Regions from separate parts of the Streptomyces sp. NPDC021020 genome, predicted to be linked through region 1. Evidence: riboswitches for the same ligand, from Rfam matches in the RefSeq annotation. Region 1 holds a riboswitch; the other holds the start of a gene.

Evidence for each region. A riboswitch is a leader RNA that binds a small molecule or an ion and turns the genes downstream of it on or off. The one in region 1 is predicted to bind ZMP and ZTP.
Region 2: another riboswitch for ZMP and ZTP. It lies ahead of ACH4SL_RS32530 (glycine hydroxymethyltransferase); the one in region 1 lies ahead of ACH4SL_RS06130 (phosphoribosylaminoimidazolecarboxamide formyltransferase).

Annotation. Positions count from the first base shown of each region.
Region 1 covers NZ_JBIRQQ010000002.1:389,875-400,887, forward strand. Annotated here, with positions in the region: gene ACH4SL_RS06095 (L,D-transpeptidase family protein) at 1-720, shown strand, start outside; gene ACH4SL_RS06100 (nuclear transport factor 2 family protein) at 957-1,349, shown strand; gene ACH4SL_RS06105 (phosphatidylinositol-specific phospholipase C domain-containing protein) at 1,372-2,469, opposite strand; gene ACH4SL_RS06110 (AzlD domain-containing protein) at 2,678-3,001, opposite strand; gene ACH4SL_RS06115 (AzlC family ABC transporter permease) at 2,998-3,708, opposite strand; gene ACH4SL_RS06120 (helix-turn-helix domain-containing protein) at 3,786-4,358, shown strand; gene ACH4SL_RS06125 (crotonase/enoyl-CoA hydratase family protein) at 4,382-5,194, shown strand; gene ACH4SL_RS06130 (phosphoribosylaminoimidazolecarboxamide formyltransferase) at 5,476-6,633, opposite strand; ZMP/ZTP riboswitch at 6,733-6,818, opposite strand; gene ACH4SL_RS06135 (alpha/beta fold hydrolase) at 6,880-7,731, opposite strand; gene ACH4SL_RS06140 (anthrone oxygenase family protein) at 7,830-8,618, opposite strand; gene ACH4SL_RS06145 (AraC family transcriptional regulator) at 8,705-9,679, shown strand; gene alc (allantoicase) at 9,767-10,990, shown strand.
Region 2 covers NZ_JBIRQQ010000013.1:178,678-183,454, forward strand. Annotated here, with positions in the region: gene ACH4SL_RS32515 (LacI family DNA-binding transcriptional regulator) at 1-961, opposite strand, end outside; gene ACH4SL_RS32520 (class I SAM-dependent methyltransferase) at 1,134-1,874, opposite strand; gene ACH4SL_RS32525 (enoyl-CoA hydratase/isomerase family protein) at 1,965-2,960, opposite strand; ZMP/ZTP riboswitch at 3,094-3,196, shown strand; gene ACH4SL_RS32530 (glycine hydroxymethyltransferase) at 3,218-4,669, shown strand.

The DNA of each region.
Region 1 (11,013 bases):
CTGGCCGCCACCCGGCACTCCGCCACGACGGCGAAGGACCGCGCCGCGGCCCCGCACGCCGGTGTGCCCGCGCGCGCCGAAGGGCCGCCGCCCGGCGCCGCGGCGCCTGCGGTGTCGCCGCCCGGGTCGCTGCCCGCCATCGCCGGCCTCGGCCCGAGGACCCGCGCCGAGATCCCGGCCGCCAGCCGCCAGGTGCTGGTCGCCTCGGGCGCGGCGAAGGACTCCTCCGACGCGGTCGTCACGCTGTGGACGGAGGCCGCCAACGGCCGCTGGCTGCCCGGCGCCCCCTGGCCCGCGCACAACGCGCTGCACGGCTGGACCGCCACCCACCACTCGAACGACCTGCACAGCCCGATCGGCGTCTTCACCCTCAGCGACGCGGGCGGCTTCGAGCCCGACCCGGGCACGAAGCTGCCGTACCACCACGACAGCCGCTTCCGCGCGGGCGGTGTCGGCTTCGACGGGGAGGCCCTCGACGAGGCCTTCGACTACGTCATCGCGATCGACTACAACCGCGTGCCCGGCAACTCCCCGCTCGACGGCAGCCAGCCGCTCGGCGCGAGCCGCGGCGGCGGTATCTGGGTGCACGTCGACCACGGCGGGCCCACCCACGGCTGCGTCAGCATCTCGGCCGCCCACATGGTCGACCTGCTGCACACCCTGCTCCCGGCAGATCATCCGGTCATCGTGATGGGCGACCGCGACTCGCTGTCCGGGTAGTACCTCCACCGGCGGACCCGCAGGTCGCGGACCCGGGAGCCGGCACGGCGTCAGTTCCCGGTCTGACGTCGGCCGTTGGGTTACTCCGGTGGGAGTACGCCGTCCCGGTGACGGCGCTGACCGGGGGAGTAGCGGGAAACCATGCCGTGGGCCGATGTCACGTCCGCGCCGGTCGGGGAGTCTTGAGGGCAGAGGACGGATCGCCCGACGTCCCCGGGTGCAAGGGAGGCAACGGCATGGACGACGACCGGGATCTGACCGACTTCGCGCGGCGCTGGGCCGAGGCGGAGCGGCGGGGAGACATCGCGGCGCTCGAAGCGCTGCTCACCGACGACTTCACGGCGGTCGGCCCGCAGGGCTTCGTGCTCGACAAGAAGCAGTGGATAGACCGCTACGCCTCGGGCGCGCTCATACACGACTCCTTCACCTGGGAGGAGGTGACGGTGCGCCGGCACGGCCGGGCCGCGGTCGCGGTGGGCGTGCAGGGGCAGCAGAGCATCTACGACGGGCGTGACGCGGACGGCCATTTCCGCGTCACACAGATGATCGTCGCGGACGGCGCACAGTGGAGGCTGGCCGCTGTGCACCTCAGCCCTACCGGCTGCCGGAGCGGGCTGGAGGACGACTGACCGCCGGGCGGGGCGGCCGGGCTCAGCCGCGCGGCAGCACCGTCGACTGGACCTGGGTGAGGCCGCGCCAGTCGTTGGAGGCGACCGTGGCGTGGGCCTTGGCCAGCTGGGCGACCCTGGCCTGCGCGTCGGCGGGTGCGGGGTTCACGTCGTCCAGCGCGGGGGCCACGTTCTGCGCGTCGGTCATGAAGAGCAGGTAGTGGTGGGTGTCGTACCAGGAGGTGTCGATGCTGCCGTTGAGGTAGGCGGCCGCGTCACCGTCGAAGGCCACGAACCACGGACGCAGGGAGGTGTCGGAGTATCGGGTGCGGGGGTCGCCGGCCTGGGCGGTGTGGACCGAGGGGAAGACGTTGGCCTGCGAGGTCTTGCCCTGGGCGTGCAGGTCGCGCAGGTAGCCTGCGTACTCGCTGTCCGTCCACAGCGAGTCCGTCGGGTTGGCCTCCTCGACCGTGCCGGGAATGACCTCCAGCACCACCTTGCCCGCGAGCTGGGCGCGAGTGGGCCAGTTGCCGGCGGTCGCGGCCTCGTCGAGGGTGGCGTACTGGCCGCCGCCCGGCTTGGCGAGCAGGTCGGCGGGCTTGAAGACCAGGCTGCCGAGGTGGGCGCTGATCGACTGGTCGAGCTTGGCCGGGCTCATGCCGAAGGTCGCCTGGAAGCCGGCCTTCATCTCCAGCTTGACGAACAGCGGGCCGTGGCCGGGGTGGGCGCCCAGCCACACCCGGATGTCGTCGAGGCAGCTCTCCAGGTCCTTGTTGGCGCCGCCCGAGTAGAGCTGGGAGGCGGAGGTGGCGTTGACGCAGTTGTTGCTGTTGCCCAGCGGGTTGGAGTGGCTGACCTTCCACTCCTGGGTGACGAAATCGTCCCAGACGTCCAGCTCGATCATCGAGGTGCCGGTGTCGAGTGCCTGGGCGAGATAGCTGAAGGAGGCGGGATCGTAACTGTTGTGCAGGCCCGACGTGGTGGCGCCGGACAGCGGCAGCGCCCCGGTGTCGGCGGCCGACGCGGCCGGGCCGGTGGCGGTGAGGGCGAGGCACGCCGCGAGCGCGCCGAGCAGGGCGGCGCGTCCTGCCCGCGCGGTGGCGCGGCGGAGCGGAAGGCGGCGGGTGAGCGGACCGGTCACGTGTCCTCCTGTGGGGATGGCTCTCCGTCAGGACGGTGACGTCCGGGCGTGAATCGACGGAGACATGACACGTAACACGACCTGCATTCCTGCTGTCGCCTCCGAGTTCGGCCAACTCTCCGGCGAAGTGCGCTGAACGGAGGCGCGGCGGGCGGCGGCGCGGTGGGCGACGGCGCGGTGGGCGACGGCGGAAGGAGTGGAAGCGCGGTCAGGGGACGGAGAGCAGGCGAAGTGCGGCGGTGGCTGCCGCGGCGGCGAGGACGACGACGAGGAAGGGGGCCTTGCGCCAGGCGCACAGCGCGCCGACGGCGACACCCGCGGGCCGGGCCGGGCCCGCCAGGGCGTGCCCGTCGGTGAGCGCCGAGGTGGCGACGAGTGCGGCGAGCAGGACGACCACGGCGGTCGCCAGCAGGCGTTCGAGCGCGGGCGGCAGGGTGACGCGGGAGCGCAGCGCGGGTCCGGCGAAGCGGAAGGCGAAGGTGCCCGCGCCGAGCACGGCGGTGGCTGCGAGCAGCGGGGCGCTGCCGCTCACCGGGCGCCCTCCGGGGTGGCGGGGCGACGGTGCTCGGCGGCGGCGACACCCGCGAGGGCGAGCAGGACGGGCAGCCCGGCGGGCAGGAAGGGTGCGGCCGCGAGGGCGACCAGCGCGCCGGTGAGCGCCGCCCGGCGGGTGCCGGCGGTGCGCAGGGACGGGAGCAGCAGGGCGACCAGCACCGCGGGGAAGGCCGCGTCGAGGCCGAGGGCATCGGTGTCGTGCAGGGCGTGGCCGCCGTAGACGCCCAGCAGCACTCCGGCGTTCCAGCTCGCGAAGAGGCCGGTGCCGCACAGCCAGTAGGCGGTTCGCCGGTGCAGCGGGTCGTGCTGCGCCAGGGTGAAGGCCACGGTCTCGTCGACCATGAGGTGGCTGCCGGCGATCCGGCGCGGCCATCCCGCGCCGAGGGCGTCGCCCACGGCGAAGCCGAAGGGGAGGTGGCGGGCGTTGACCAGGAGCCCGGCGGCCACCGCGGCGATCGGGTTGCCTCCGGAGGCCACCAGGCCGACGAAGAGGAACTGCGCCGCGCCCGCGAAGACGACCACGGACAGCAGTACGGGAAGCCAGGGCGGCAGCCCGAGGCTGACGGAGAGGGCGCCGAAGGACACGCCGACCACCGCGTCGGCGGCGCAGACGAGGGCGATGTCCCGGGCCAGGCCGGGGACTTGGGGGAAGGGGAGCCGTCTTGTTCGTTGTATCGAACGCATCCCCGCCTATACTGAACACCAGGGTGGCGTTCGTCAAGGCGAACACATCGACCGATAGGGCGAACGAAGGAGCGGATGTGGCGCAGGACGGGTCCCCGCGCGGTGGACCGCCGCTGGACGTGATCGCGGCCGGGCTGCAGCGCGAGCGGCGGCGGGCCGGGCTGTCCCTGGCGGAGGTCGCACGGCGGGCCGGCATCGCCAAGTCGACGCTGTCCCAGCTGGAGTCGGGCACGGGCAACCCCAGCGTGGAGACGCTGTGGGCGCTCAGCGTCACCCTCGACGTGCCCTTCGCCCAGCTCGTGGAGCCGCCGCGGCCCCAGGTGCAGGTCATCAGGGCCGGTGAGGGCCCGGCGTTCGCCGCCGAGCGGGCCGAGTACGTCGCGGTGCTGCTCGCCTCGTCGCCGCCCGGCATCCGGCGCGACATCTACCTGGTGACCGCCCAGCCCGGCAGCGCACGGGAGTCCGACCCGCACATGCCGGGGGTCGTGGAGCACGTGGTGCTCAGCACCGGACGGGCGCTCGTCGGCGTCGCGGAGGAGCCGGTGGAGATCGGGCCGGGCGACTACATCGCCTATCCGGGCGACCTCGCCCATGTCTTCCGGGCCCTGGAGCCGGGCACCTCGGCGGTGCTCGTCCAGGAGCACCGCTGACCCGCCGAGCGCAGGGAGCCGCCGTGCCCGAGCAGTCCGAGGAGCGGGAGCAGCCCGCCGTACGCAGCGAGCGCGACGGTCCGGTGACCACGGTCGTGCTGTCCCGCCCCGCGGTGCGCAACGCGGTGGACGGCCCCACCGCCCGCGCGCTGGCCGACGCCTTCCGGGCCTTCGACGCCGACGAGGACGCGTCGGTCGCCGTGCTCTGGGGCGAGGGCGGCACGTTCTGCTCCGGTGCCGACCTCACGGCGATCGGCACCGCCCGCGGCAACCGCGTCACCGACCCGGCGGGCGCACCGGACCCCGACGGCGACGGGCCGATGGGGCCGACCCGGATGCGGCTCGGCAAGCCGGTGATCGCGGCCGTCGCGGGCCATGCGGTGGCGGGCGGGCTGGAGCTGGCCCTGTGGTGCGATCTGCGGGTCGTCGAGGAATCGGCCGTCCTCGGCGTCTTCTGCCGCCGCTGGGGCGTCCCGCTGATCGACGGCGGTACGGTGCGGCTGCCCCGGCTCGTCGGCGCGGGCCGGGCCATGGACCTGGTGCTCACCGGCCGCCCGGTGGACGCGGCGGAGGCGCTGGCCATCGGCCTGGCCGACCGCGTCGTGCCCGACGGCACCGCGCGCGAGGCGGCCGAGCGACTGGCCGCCGACATCGCCGCCTTCCCGCAGGTGTGCCTGCGCCAGGACCGGCTGGCCCTGCTGGAGCAGGAGGGCCTGCCGGAGCCCGAGGCGCTGGCCGTCGAACTGGCGCACGGGCGGATCTCGCTGGCCGAGGCGTCGCGGGGCGTGGCCCGCTTCACCGCGGGCGAGGGGCGGCACGGCGCGTTCGACGGCTGAGTCGGCTGAGACGGCTGACCCGTCCCGGGAACGCCCGGACCCCTCCCGGAGCCGCGGCCGCCCCACCCGTGTTCGAAGCTGCCTCGGCCCGGCCCCGGGCCCTGCGCAGGGGCAGCCCCAGCGCCCGGGGCCGTGCCCCCGTCCAGGTCGGGATCGCCCCCCGTCCGGGTCGGGACCGTCCCTGCCCACGCCCGGGGCCCCGCCCGGCCCGAGGGGCTGCCTCTGTCCGGGCAGGGAGTCGCGCGTGTCCCGGGGGCCGCCCCGCCCCGTCCGCGGCAGCGTCAGTGGCGGAAGAGCCGGAGCCGGGTGTGGACCAGGGTGATGCCGTGCTCGCGGCAGGCGTCGGCGACGTCGCCCGAGCGGATCGAGCCGCCCGGCTCGGCGATCCAGCGCACCCCGTGCCGGGCGGCGTGGTCGACGTTGTCCCGGAAGGGCAGCGCACCGTCCGAGGCGAAGGCGACCGAGGTCAGGCCCGCCGCCCACGCCCGCCGCTCGTCGGCGCCGAGGCCGTCCGCCGGGGCGGCCAGCGCGCGGCCGAAGCGCGCCCGCTCGTCCGCGGTCATGTCGCCCTCGATGAAGCGCACCTGCCAGTTGACGCGCTCCTGACGGCGTACGGACGGCAGGAAGTCCAGCGTGCGCACCGCCGGGTGGCGGCGCAGCCACCACAGTGCCGCCTTCGCGCCCGCCAGCCGGGTGCAGTCCACCCGGGACTGTTGCCCCGCCCCGATGCCCAGCGTGGCCCCGTCCCGCACGTAGCAGACCGAGTTGGACTGGGTGTAGCGCACCACGGCAAGACCGAGCAGCAGGTCCTCGGCGGCGGATGCGGGCAGCGGCCCACCGCACACCACGTCGTCCAGCAGCCCGGCGTGCAGCGGCACGTCGTCCCGCGCCTGCGTCAGCCGCAGCCCGTGCAGCTCGCGTTCCTCCTGCGGCGGCGCGACGAAATCCGGATCCGCCTCGACCACCAGGAAGGCGCCCTTCTTCTTGCGGCGCAGCGCGGCCACCGTGCCCGGCTCGAAGCCCGGCGCGATGACGCCGTCGCTCACCACATGGCCCAGCAGGTCGGCCAGCTCCGCGTCGACCGGGTGCGACACCGCGGCGAAGTCGCCGTACGAGGACTTCGGGTCGGCGTCCCGGGCCCGGACGTAGGCGCTGGTCAGCGCGCCCGCGCCGGGGTCGGTGCGGTAGAGGGCCGCGGTGGCGGCGTCCAGCGGCCCGGCGAGCGCCGCCCCGGCGGGCGAGACATGCTTGAAGGACGCCGCGGCCGGCCGCCCCAGCGCGCCCGCCGCCTCCCTGACCAGCTGCCAGCCGCTCAGCGCGTCCAGCAGGTTGATGTAGGACGGCTCGCCGCCCAGCACCCTCAGCGGCCATGCCCCCGCCCGCACCGGAGCGGCGCTCGCCGCGGTCTGCTGGGGGTTCGTCCCGTAGCGCAACTGCACGTGCAGGCCTCCTCGCTCGGAGCCCGGCGGTGTGTCCCGGTGCCGGGCCCGAAGCGAAACGGACGCACGGTGCACGGAGGACGGCCGGGCCGCGTTGGCGGAAGGCGCCCAGGCGGTCGACGCTCACGCGAACGGACGGCCGCTCCCCGGTGGTTGGCCCACCCTCGCCAGTCGCGGCCAGGGCCGACTGTAGCCGAGCCCCGCGCCGCCCGGCAGGGGAGCGCGGCTGTGAATCGCGCGCCGCGCTCAGCGGCTCCCGAGCCCGGCCGCGAAGGACAGCACCAGCTCGGCGACGCGCTCCGGCGCCTCCAGGATCGACGTGTGCCCCACACCCGGCAGCGGATCGACGCGGGCCCCGGGCACCGCCCGGTAGTCGCCGTACGACGCGGGCACCCAGCGGCGGTCCTGCTCCCCGTAGACCGCCTGCACCGGTGTGCCGAGGGCCGCCAGCCGCTCCGGCACCGGCTGCTCCGCCAGGTAGTCGTAGGAGGCGCGCATGGTCGTGAGGAAGGAGCGGAAGCTCATCAGGCGCAGTTCCTCGGCCAGTATCCGCGGCGCGTCGCTGCCCTCGGGGAAGCTGCCGCCGGAGAAGGCGCGGATCTGCTCGTCGGTCGGCGGCCACTGCACCTCCGCGGCGGCGGCCCCGGCGTCCTGGGCGGCGAGGGCGTCGCGGCGCGGGCCGGTGTTGACCAGGACCAGCGCGCGCACCAGCTCGGGGTGCCGCTCGGCGAGGGCGACCCCGGTGTAGCCGCCGCTGGAGTGGCCCACGACGACAGCCGGTCCGGCGTCCAGCAGCTCCAGCACCCGCGCCGCCCGGTCCGCCTGCTCCGGGATGCCGTACGCGCCGTCGGCCGGCTGCTCGGACCGCCCGTGGCCCAGCAGGTCGATCCGGATGACGCGGTGGGCGGCGGCCAGGAACGGCACCATCGCCTGCCAGGACATCGAGGACGCCCCGGACCCGTGGACGAGCAGCAGGGCCGGGGCGTCGCGGGGTCCGTCCTGGCAGACGTGGATGCCGCCGCCGTCCAGCGGCAGCAGCGACACCGCCGCGGTGACGGGGCCGTCCGTGCGAGGTGATTGCGCATCAGGAATCGTCATGCCGACCATTGTCGGCGCCGCGTCGCGCCCCCGCGGGCATCGCCCACGATCGGGGGCGCGTCGCGGGGGGAGGGCCGCGGGGCCCGGCCTCCCGGGGCTCATGCCCGGCCGGCGCCGGCCGCCGCCCGCATCGCCCAGGCCAGGCAGCCCAGCGCGGCGGTGGAGGCCAGGGTCCGCGCGATGTTCCAGTGGATCCACGCGGATTCGAAGTGCGCCCGGACCGCCGCGATGTCGTGGATGCGCCCGGGCGCGCCCGCGTCCGCGAGCGTGTTGTTGAGCGGCACGCTGAAGCCCATGGTGATCAGCAGCGACAGCGCGTAGAGCGCCACGCCGGCGATGATCCACGGCAGGGCCGGGCGCCCCTCGCCCCCGCGGTGCAGCACCGCCGCGACGATGCCGAGCACCAGGGCGCCGCCGAAGGCGAGGGTGAACCAGCCGTTGAGGATCGCGACGTTGATGCGCTGCATCGCCTCCACGAGCGTGCGGTCGCCGGATCTTCCGAGGCCCGGCATCACGGCGACCGAGAAGGCGAAGTAGAGGCCGGCCATCAGGCCGGTGGTCAGGGTCGCGGCGAGCAGGACGAGGCCGCTCAGGGTGCCGTTCACGGCAGCTCCTCGGGTGGTCGGGCGGCGGTCGGGCCGGGGCGAGGGCGCGGCGCCCTGCGGAGCGGGGCCGTAGGGGCCGGGCGCGGCCTGCGCGTGCGGGGCGGCGCCCGGCGGCAGGGACGGCTGCGGGGCGTACAGGGCTCGGGCCGGGGGTATGTGCGGGGCTGACCGGGCGCCCTGGGCGGGGGGCGTCTGGGGCGTGTACGGGGCGCCCTGGGCGGGGGGCGTCTGCGGTGTGTACGGGCCGGGCCGGCCCGGGGACATCTGCGGCGTCTGCGTCATGACCTCAGTCAATCGGCGCGCCCCGCCCCCGGCCATCGCCGAGAAGCTCACCCGCATACGCGTGCGTCCACGCCTAGGCTGTGCGCATGGATGCCCTGGCCAGCCTGCTGGACGGTCCCCGCGCGCACGGCGCCTTCCTGCTGCGTTCCGTCCTCACCCCGCCCTGGTCGCTGCGGATCGCCGACCGGGCGCCGCTGACGCTCGTGCACGTCGTGCAGAACGACGCGTGGATACGCACCGAGGGCGTCCCCGCGCGCCCGCTGCACCCCGGCGACACCGCCGTGGTCCGCGGGCCCGAGCCGTACACGATCGCGGGCGACCCGGACACCGAGCCGCGGATCGTCATCCACCCCGGGCAGGTGTCCACCACCGCCGACGGCGTCGGGCTGTGCGAGCGGATGGACCTCGGGGTGCGTACCTGGGGCGACACCCCCGCCGACCCCGCCCGGCCCGGCCAACTGCCGCCCGGCTGCGGCGTCCTGGTCACCGGCACGTACGAAATGGGCGGCGAGATCGGCGGCCGGCTGCTGTCCGCGCTGCCGCGCGTGCTGGTGCTGCCCGCCGCGGCGTGGTCCAGCCCGCTGCCCGCACTGCTCAACGACGAGGTCGTACGCGACGAGCCCGGCCAGGAGGTCGTGCTCGACCGGCTGCTGGACCTGCTGCTCATCGCGGTGCTGCGGGCCTGGTTCGCGCGCCCCGAGGCCGCGGCCCCCGCGTGGTACGCCGCACAGGCCGACCCGGTCGTCGGGCCCGCGCTGCGGCTGCTGCACGACGACCCCGCGCACCCCTGGACGGTCGCGGACCTCGCCGCGCGCACCGGAGTCTCCCGGGCCGCGCTCGGCCGCCGCTTCACCGAACTGGTCGGCGAGCCGCCCATGGCCTACCTCACCGGCTGGCGGCTCGCGCTGGCCGCCGACCTGCTGCGCGAGCCGGACGCCACGATCGCCGCGGTGGCCCGCCGGGTCGGCTACGGCAGCCCCTTCGCGCTCAGCGCGGCCTTCAAACGGGTCCGCGGCGTCAGCCCCCAGCAGTACCGGGAACGCACCGCGGCGGCCTCGTAGCCCGCGGCGCCACGCAAAAGCACGCGAGCGAGCACACGCAACGGAGCACGGACCAGCGAGCGGACACGACGGAAGGGGCCGGACGGCATGACGCAAGAGGGCACGGGATCGGGGACGGACGCGGGCGCGCCCGCCGGTACGGAAGGCGCCGCCGCGGGCAGATCCACCGCCCTGACCGGCTTCACCGGCAACGCCCGCCCGTACGCGGGCGGCGACCCCTACGCCGACTACCGCGCGGCCACCCGAGCACGCGCGGAGCTCGCGGGACTCGTGGACCTCGCCGACCGCAGGCTCGGCGCCGGGGTCATGGCCGCGGGCGACGAATTCTTCGCCGAGCGCGAGAATCTGCTGCTGCGCGCCCCCGCCGCCTTCGAACCGGAGCGCTTCGGTCACAAGGGCAAGGTCATGGACGGCTGGGAGACCCGGCGGCGGCGCGGCCCCTCCGCCGGCCTCCCGCACCCGCAGCCCGGCGACCACGACTGGGCGCTGGTCCGGCTCGGCGCGCCGGGCGTCGTCCGCGCCGTCGTCGTCGACACCGCGCACTTCCGCGGCAACCACCCGCAGGCGGTGTCCGTGGACGCGGTCGCCGCCGATCCGGCGGCCGCGCCGGAGGAGCTGCTCGACCCGGGCCTGCGCTGGACGGAGCTGATCGGCCGGGCGCCGGTGGGCGGCCACGCCGAGAACGTCTTCGCCGTCCACCACGAGCGCCGCTTCACCCACCTGAGGCTGCGCCAGCACCCGGACGGGGGCGTCGCCCGGCTGCGGGTGCCCGGCGAGGTGGTGCCCGACCCGGCGTGGCTCGCGGCGCTCGGGACCTTCGACCTGGCGGCGCTGGAGCACGGGGGCACGGTGCTGGACGCCTCCGACCGCTTCTACTCGCCGCCCGAGAACACCCTGCTCCCCGGCCGCCCGCAGCGGATGGACGACGCGTGGGAGACCAGGCGCCGCCGCGACACCGGCCACGACTGGATCAGCTACCGGCTCGTGGAGCAGGGCGAGATACGCGCCGTCGAGATCGACACCGGCTGCCTGAAGGGCAACGCCGCGGGCTGGGCCGAGCTGTGGGTCAAGGACGCCCCGGACGGCGGCAACGGGGACAACGGCGGCACCGGCGGCTCCTGGACGCGGCTTCTGGACCGGGTGCGGCTGCAACCGGACACCGTCCACCGCTTCCTGACGGCCCCGGTGCTCGCCACCCACGCCCGGCTCGACATCTTCCCGGACGGCGGTGTCGCCCGGCTGCGGCTGCACGGCTCGCTGACCGGGCAGGGCGCCCGGCGGCTCGCGGCCCGCCACACCGCGCTCTCCTGACGGCCGCGGGCGCCGAACCGCCG
Region 2 (4,777 bases), on a different contig from region 1:
GGACGGGCCCGCCGTCGATGAGCGCGAGCAGCGCCGTGGCGGCCCGCTCGCCGTACTCCATCACCCGCCGGCTGACCGCGGTCAGCGCGGGGTGCACCAGCCGGCACAGCTCGCTGTCGTCCCACGCGACGAGGGAGAGCCGACCGGGGACGTGCACGCCCATCTCCTGGGTGACGCTCAGCGCGGCGACGGCCATGACGTCGTTGTCGTACACGATCGCGGTGGGCCGCGCCGAGCCGGACAGCAGCCGCCGGGTGGCGCGGGCGCCCGCCTCGCCGGAGTAGTCGGTGTAGACGCACGGCACGCCTTCGAGGCCGAGCTCCGCGGCCGCGGACTCGAAGGCCTCGCTGCGCTCACGGGTGTGCACGAAGTCGGCGGGGCCGGCGACCCGGGCGATCCTGCGGTGACCCATCGCCGCGAGGTACGCGAGCGTCTCGCGCACGGCCGCGCCGTCGTCGAACCACACCGAGGGCACCCCCGAGGACTCCGGCGCGTGCCCGACCACCACGGCGGGCAGGCCCAGCTCCGCGACGAGGCCGAGCCGGGCGTCCTGCTCGCGCAGGTCGACCAGCAGCACGCCGTCCACCCGGCGCTCGCCCCACCAGCGGCGGTACGCCGCCTCCTCGGCCCTGGCGTCGTCGGTGACCTGGAGCAGCAGCGCGGTGCCGGTGGCGGCGAGACCGGCCTCGACACCGGAGATGAGCTGCATGAAGAACGGCTCGATGCCCAGCACCCACGCCGGGCGGTCCACCACCAGGCCGATCGCGCCGCTGCGCCCGTCGGAGAGCGCGCGGGCCGCGCTGCTGGGGTGCCAGCCCATCCGCGCCGCGATCTCCAGGATCCTGGCCCTGGTCTGCTCCGAGACCCCCGCCTTGCCGTTGAGCGCGTAGGACACCGCGCCCTTGGACACGCCGGCGGCCTCGGCGATGTCGGCGATGGTGGGACGCTTCTTGGGGCTCATGGGGCCTCGATACGGCGGACGGCCCGCGGACCTGCGAGCCGGCTACGGCTGGCCGGGCGGCGGGCAGGCTGACGGGTGATCGGGGGATCGGCGCCCATACTTTAACAACGCGGGCGGCGGCCCGGCACGGCTGCCGGGACGCCGCCGGCCCCTGCCCGGGGCCCGCGCCCGGTCAGCCGCGGGTCGCCGCGATCTCCAGCCGTACGTAGTCGACGACCGGCTCGGCCAGGCGCGCGGCCACCGCTGCCACGAACGGCTCGCGGTCGTCCTCGGCCATCGCGTCCAGGTAGGCGCCCAGCACGACGGTGGCCAGGAAGGCCTCCAGCTGCTCGCCGGGCTCGAAGCGGGCCGGGTCGGGCCGCAGTTGCACCTCGATGCCGGTGAAGCCCGCGGCGGCCAGCCGCTGCCGGGTGTCCTCGACGCCGGCGAACTCCCATGCGTCACGGGCCTCGCCGTTCACGTCGGCGACGGCGGCGTTGACCGCCGCGATGTTGCCGCGGCCGCCGCATTCGGTGACCAGCCGGGCGCCCGGGCGCATCCGCCCGGCCAACGAGGCGAAGAGGGCGGCGTGGTCCTCGATCCAGTGGAAGGCGGCGACGCTGAAGACGGCGTCCACCTCGCCGTCGAAGGGCAGCGGCTTCGTCAGGTCGGCGTGCACGACCTCGACCCGGTCCAGCCTGCCGTCCAGCCGCTCGCGCAGCTGGTCCAGCATGCGGACGGATCCGTCCACGGCGACCACCTGCCCCTGCGGCAGCCGGTCCAGCAGGCCGGCGGTGTCACGCCCCGTGCCGCAGCCCGCGTCGAGCACCCGCTCGTCGCCGCGCAGCTCCAGCCGCCCCAGCGTGCGGCGACCCCACCCCAGGTGGGGCAGGGGCAGCGAGTCGTAGGTCTTGGCGTCCCATTCCCGAGGCATGGCGCGGCCCTTCCGTGGTCATGTCCCGCCGCGGCACGGCGGATCCGACGGCAACACTACGCGCGCCGTCCGTATAGTGACATCGTCATCTTACAATGTGGGCACCGGGGTCGACCAGACCGGCGTGCGGTCCTTGTCCACCAGCGCGGCCCGCACCCCCTCCTGGAAGTCCGCGCTGACCGCCGTGCGGCAGGCCAGCTCCAGTTCGCGCGCCAGGCACTCCTCCAGCGTCGACCCCGCACCCGCCCGCAGCAGGCCCGCGGTGGCCGCGAGGCTCGCGGGCGAGGCGGCGTCGAGCAGCGCGAGCGTCTCCCGCGCCCACTCCGGCTCCTGCGCCTCGGCCGCCAGCCGGGCCCGCACCCGCGCCGGGTCCGGCTCGGCGAAGCAGCGGGCCACGGCGCCGGCGTGCGCGGGGCGCTCCGGGACGGGCGCCGCGAAGCTGCGCAGGACCGCGTCAGGGGGCGCGCCACCCGCGGTCAGCACGGCCCGCAGGGCGGGCAGGTCGGCCGCCGGCACGTGGTGCGTCGCGAGCCCGCACGCCACCGCGTCGAGGCCGCCGATCCGCGCGCCGGTCAGCCCCAGGTACCAGCCGTACGCGTCCGGCAGGCGCGGCAGGAAGTAACTGGCGCCGACGTCGGGGAAGAAGCCGATGGCCGTCTCCGGCATCGCGAGCGAGGCGCGCTCGGTGACCACCCGGGCCGACCCGTGCACGGAGATGCCGAGCCCGCCGCCCATCGCGTAGCCGTCGATCAGCGCGGTGTACGGCTTCGGGTAGCCGGCGATCAGCGCGTCGAGGGCGTACTCGGCGGTGAAGTAGCCGCGCACCGCCTCGCCGTCGCCGGACGCGCCCGCCGCCCGCACCGCCACGATGTCGCCCCCGGCGCAGAACGCCTTCGGCGAGGTGCTGACGACCAGGACGGAGCGGACGGCCGGGTCGTCCCGCCAGCGCGCGAGGGCGTGCGTCAGGAGCCGGACCATCGTGAGGTCCAGCGCGTTGAGGGCGGCGGGCCGGTCCAGCTCGATCACCGCCGTACCGTCCGCCCCTACCCGGGTCTGCACCGGTGCGGGCCCGTTGCTGCCTGTCATGCGGCTCCTTCCGCCGTCGTCCGCCCCCATCCAACACCGCCCGCCCTCCGCCCTGAGCTGCGGTGCCGGTCCCCCGGGCGGCGCGGTCGGCCCGCGCCCCCGGTGTGGCCGCGGGGCGGGGTTGGTAGGCTCGGGGCGGAGCCGTGACTGGCGCGCTGGGATGGGGTCAACCATCGGGGAGCGGCTCGACCGGAAAGATCCGGAAGAACGAAGTGCCGTGCGCCTGGGCCGTCCCGTTGACCAACCGGAGGACCGCCGTGGCAGCGCCCGAGCAGCCGTACAGCACCGAGTCGATCGCCTTCCGCAGTGCCCTGGACGTGATCCGGGGGGTGGAGCCGCGGGTCGCGGACGCGATCGCCGGTGAGCTCACCGACCAGCGCGAGATGCTCAAGCTCATCGCCAGCGAGAACTACGCGTCGCCCGCCGTGCTGCTGGCGATGGGCAACTGGTTCAGCGACAAGTACGCCGAGGGCACCATCGGCCGCCGCTTCTACGCGGGCTGCCGCAACGTCGACACCGTCGAGGCGCTGGCCGCCGAGCACGCCCGCGGCGTCTTCGGCGCCGCGCACGCGTACGTGCAGCCGCACTCCGGGATCGACGCGAACCTCGTGGCCTTCTGGGCGGTGCTCTCGCAGAAGGTCGAGACCCCGGGCCTGGCCAGGGCCGGGGTGCGGCAGGTCAACGACCTGTCCGAGCAGGACTGGGCGCAGCTGCGCGCCGAATTCGGCAACCAGCGGATGCTCGGCATGTCGCTGGACGCCGGCGGCCACCTCACCCACGGCTTCCGGCCGAACATCTCCGGCAAGATGTTCGACCAGCGCAGCTACGGCACGGACCCGGTGACCGGCCTGCTGGACTACGACGCGCTGCGCGAGACCGCGCGCGAATTCCGCCCGCTCATCATCGTCGCGGGCTACTCGGCCTATCCGCGGCTGGTCAACTTCCGCATCATGCGGGAGATCGCGGACGAGGTCGGCGCGACGCTCATGGTCGACATGGCGCATTTCGCGGGCCTGGTCGCGGGCAAGGTGCTGACCGGCGACTTCGACCCGGTGCCGCACGCGAACATCGTGACGACCACGACCCACAAGTCGCTGCGCGGTCCGCGCGGCGGCATGGTGCTGTGCGACGACACCCTGGCCGAGCACGTCGACCGGGGCTGCCCGATGGTGCTCGGCGGCCCGCTGCCGCACGTCATGGCGGCGAAGGCGGTGGCGCTCGCGGAGGCCTCCCGGCCCGAGTTCGGCGCGTACGCGCACCGGATCGTCGACAACGCGCGGTCGCTCGCCGAGGGCCTTCTCCACCGCGGCGCGAAGCTGGTCACCGGTGGCACCGACAACCACCTGGTGCTCATCGACGTGTCGGGCTACGGGCTGACGGGGCGGCAGGCGGAGGCGGCGCTGCTGGACGCGGGCATCGTCACCAACCGCAACTCCGTCCCGCAGGACCCGAACGGCGCCTGGTACACCTCGGGCATCCGGATCGGCACCCCGGCGCTCACCACCCGCGGCCTCGGCGCGCCGGAGATGGACGAGATCGCCGGGCTGATCCACACCGTGCTGTCCGGGACGACGGCGGCGGCCGCGCCCAAGGGCGGGCTGTCGAAGGCGCACCACGTGCTGGACGGCGCGGTCGCCGACGAGGTCGCCAAGCGCGCGGCGGACCTGCTGTCCGGCTTCCCGCTCTACCCGGGCATCGACCTGAGCTGACGCGGCGGCGCGCAGCCGCGCGAGCGTGACATGGGTGTGGGGGGGGGGGGGGGGGGGGGGGCGCCCCCCCGCCGGGGGGGGGGGGGGGGCCGCGGGGCCCCGCGGGGG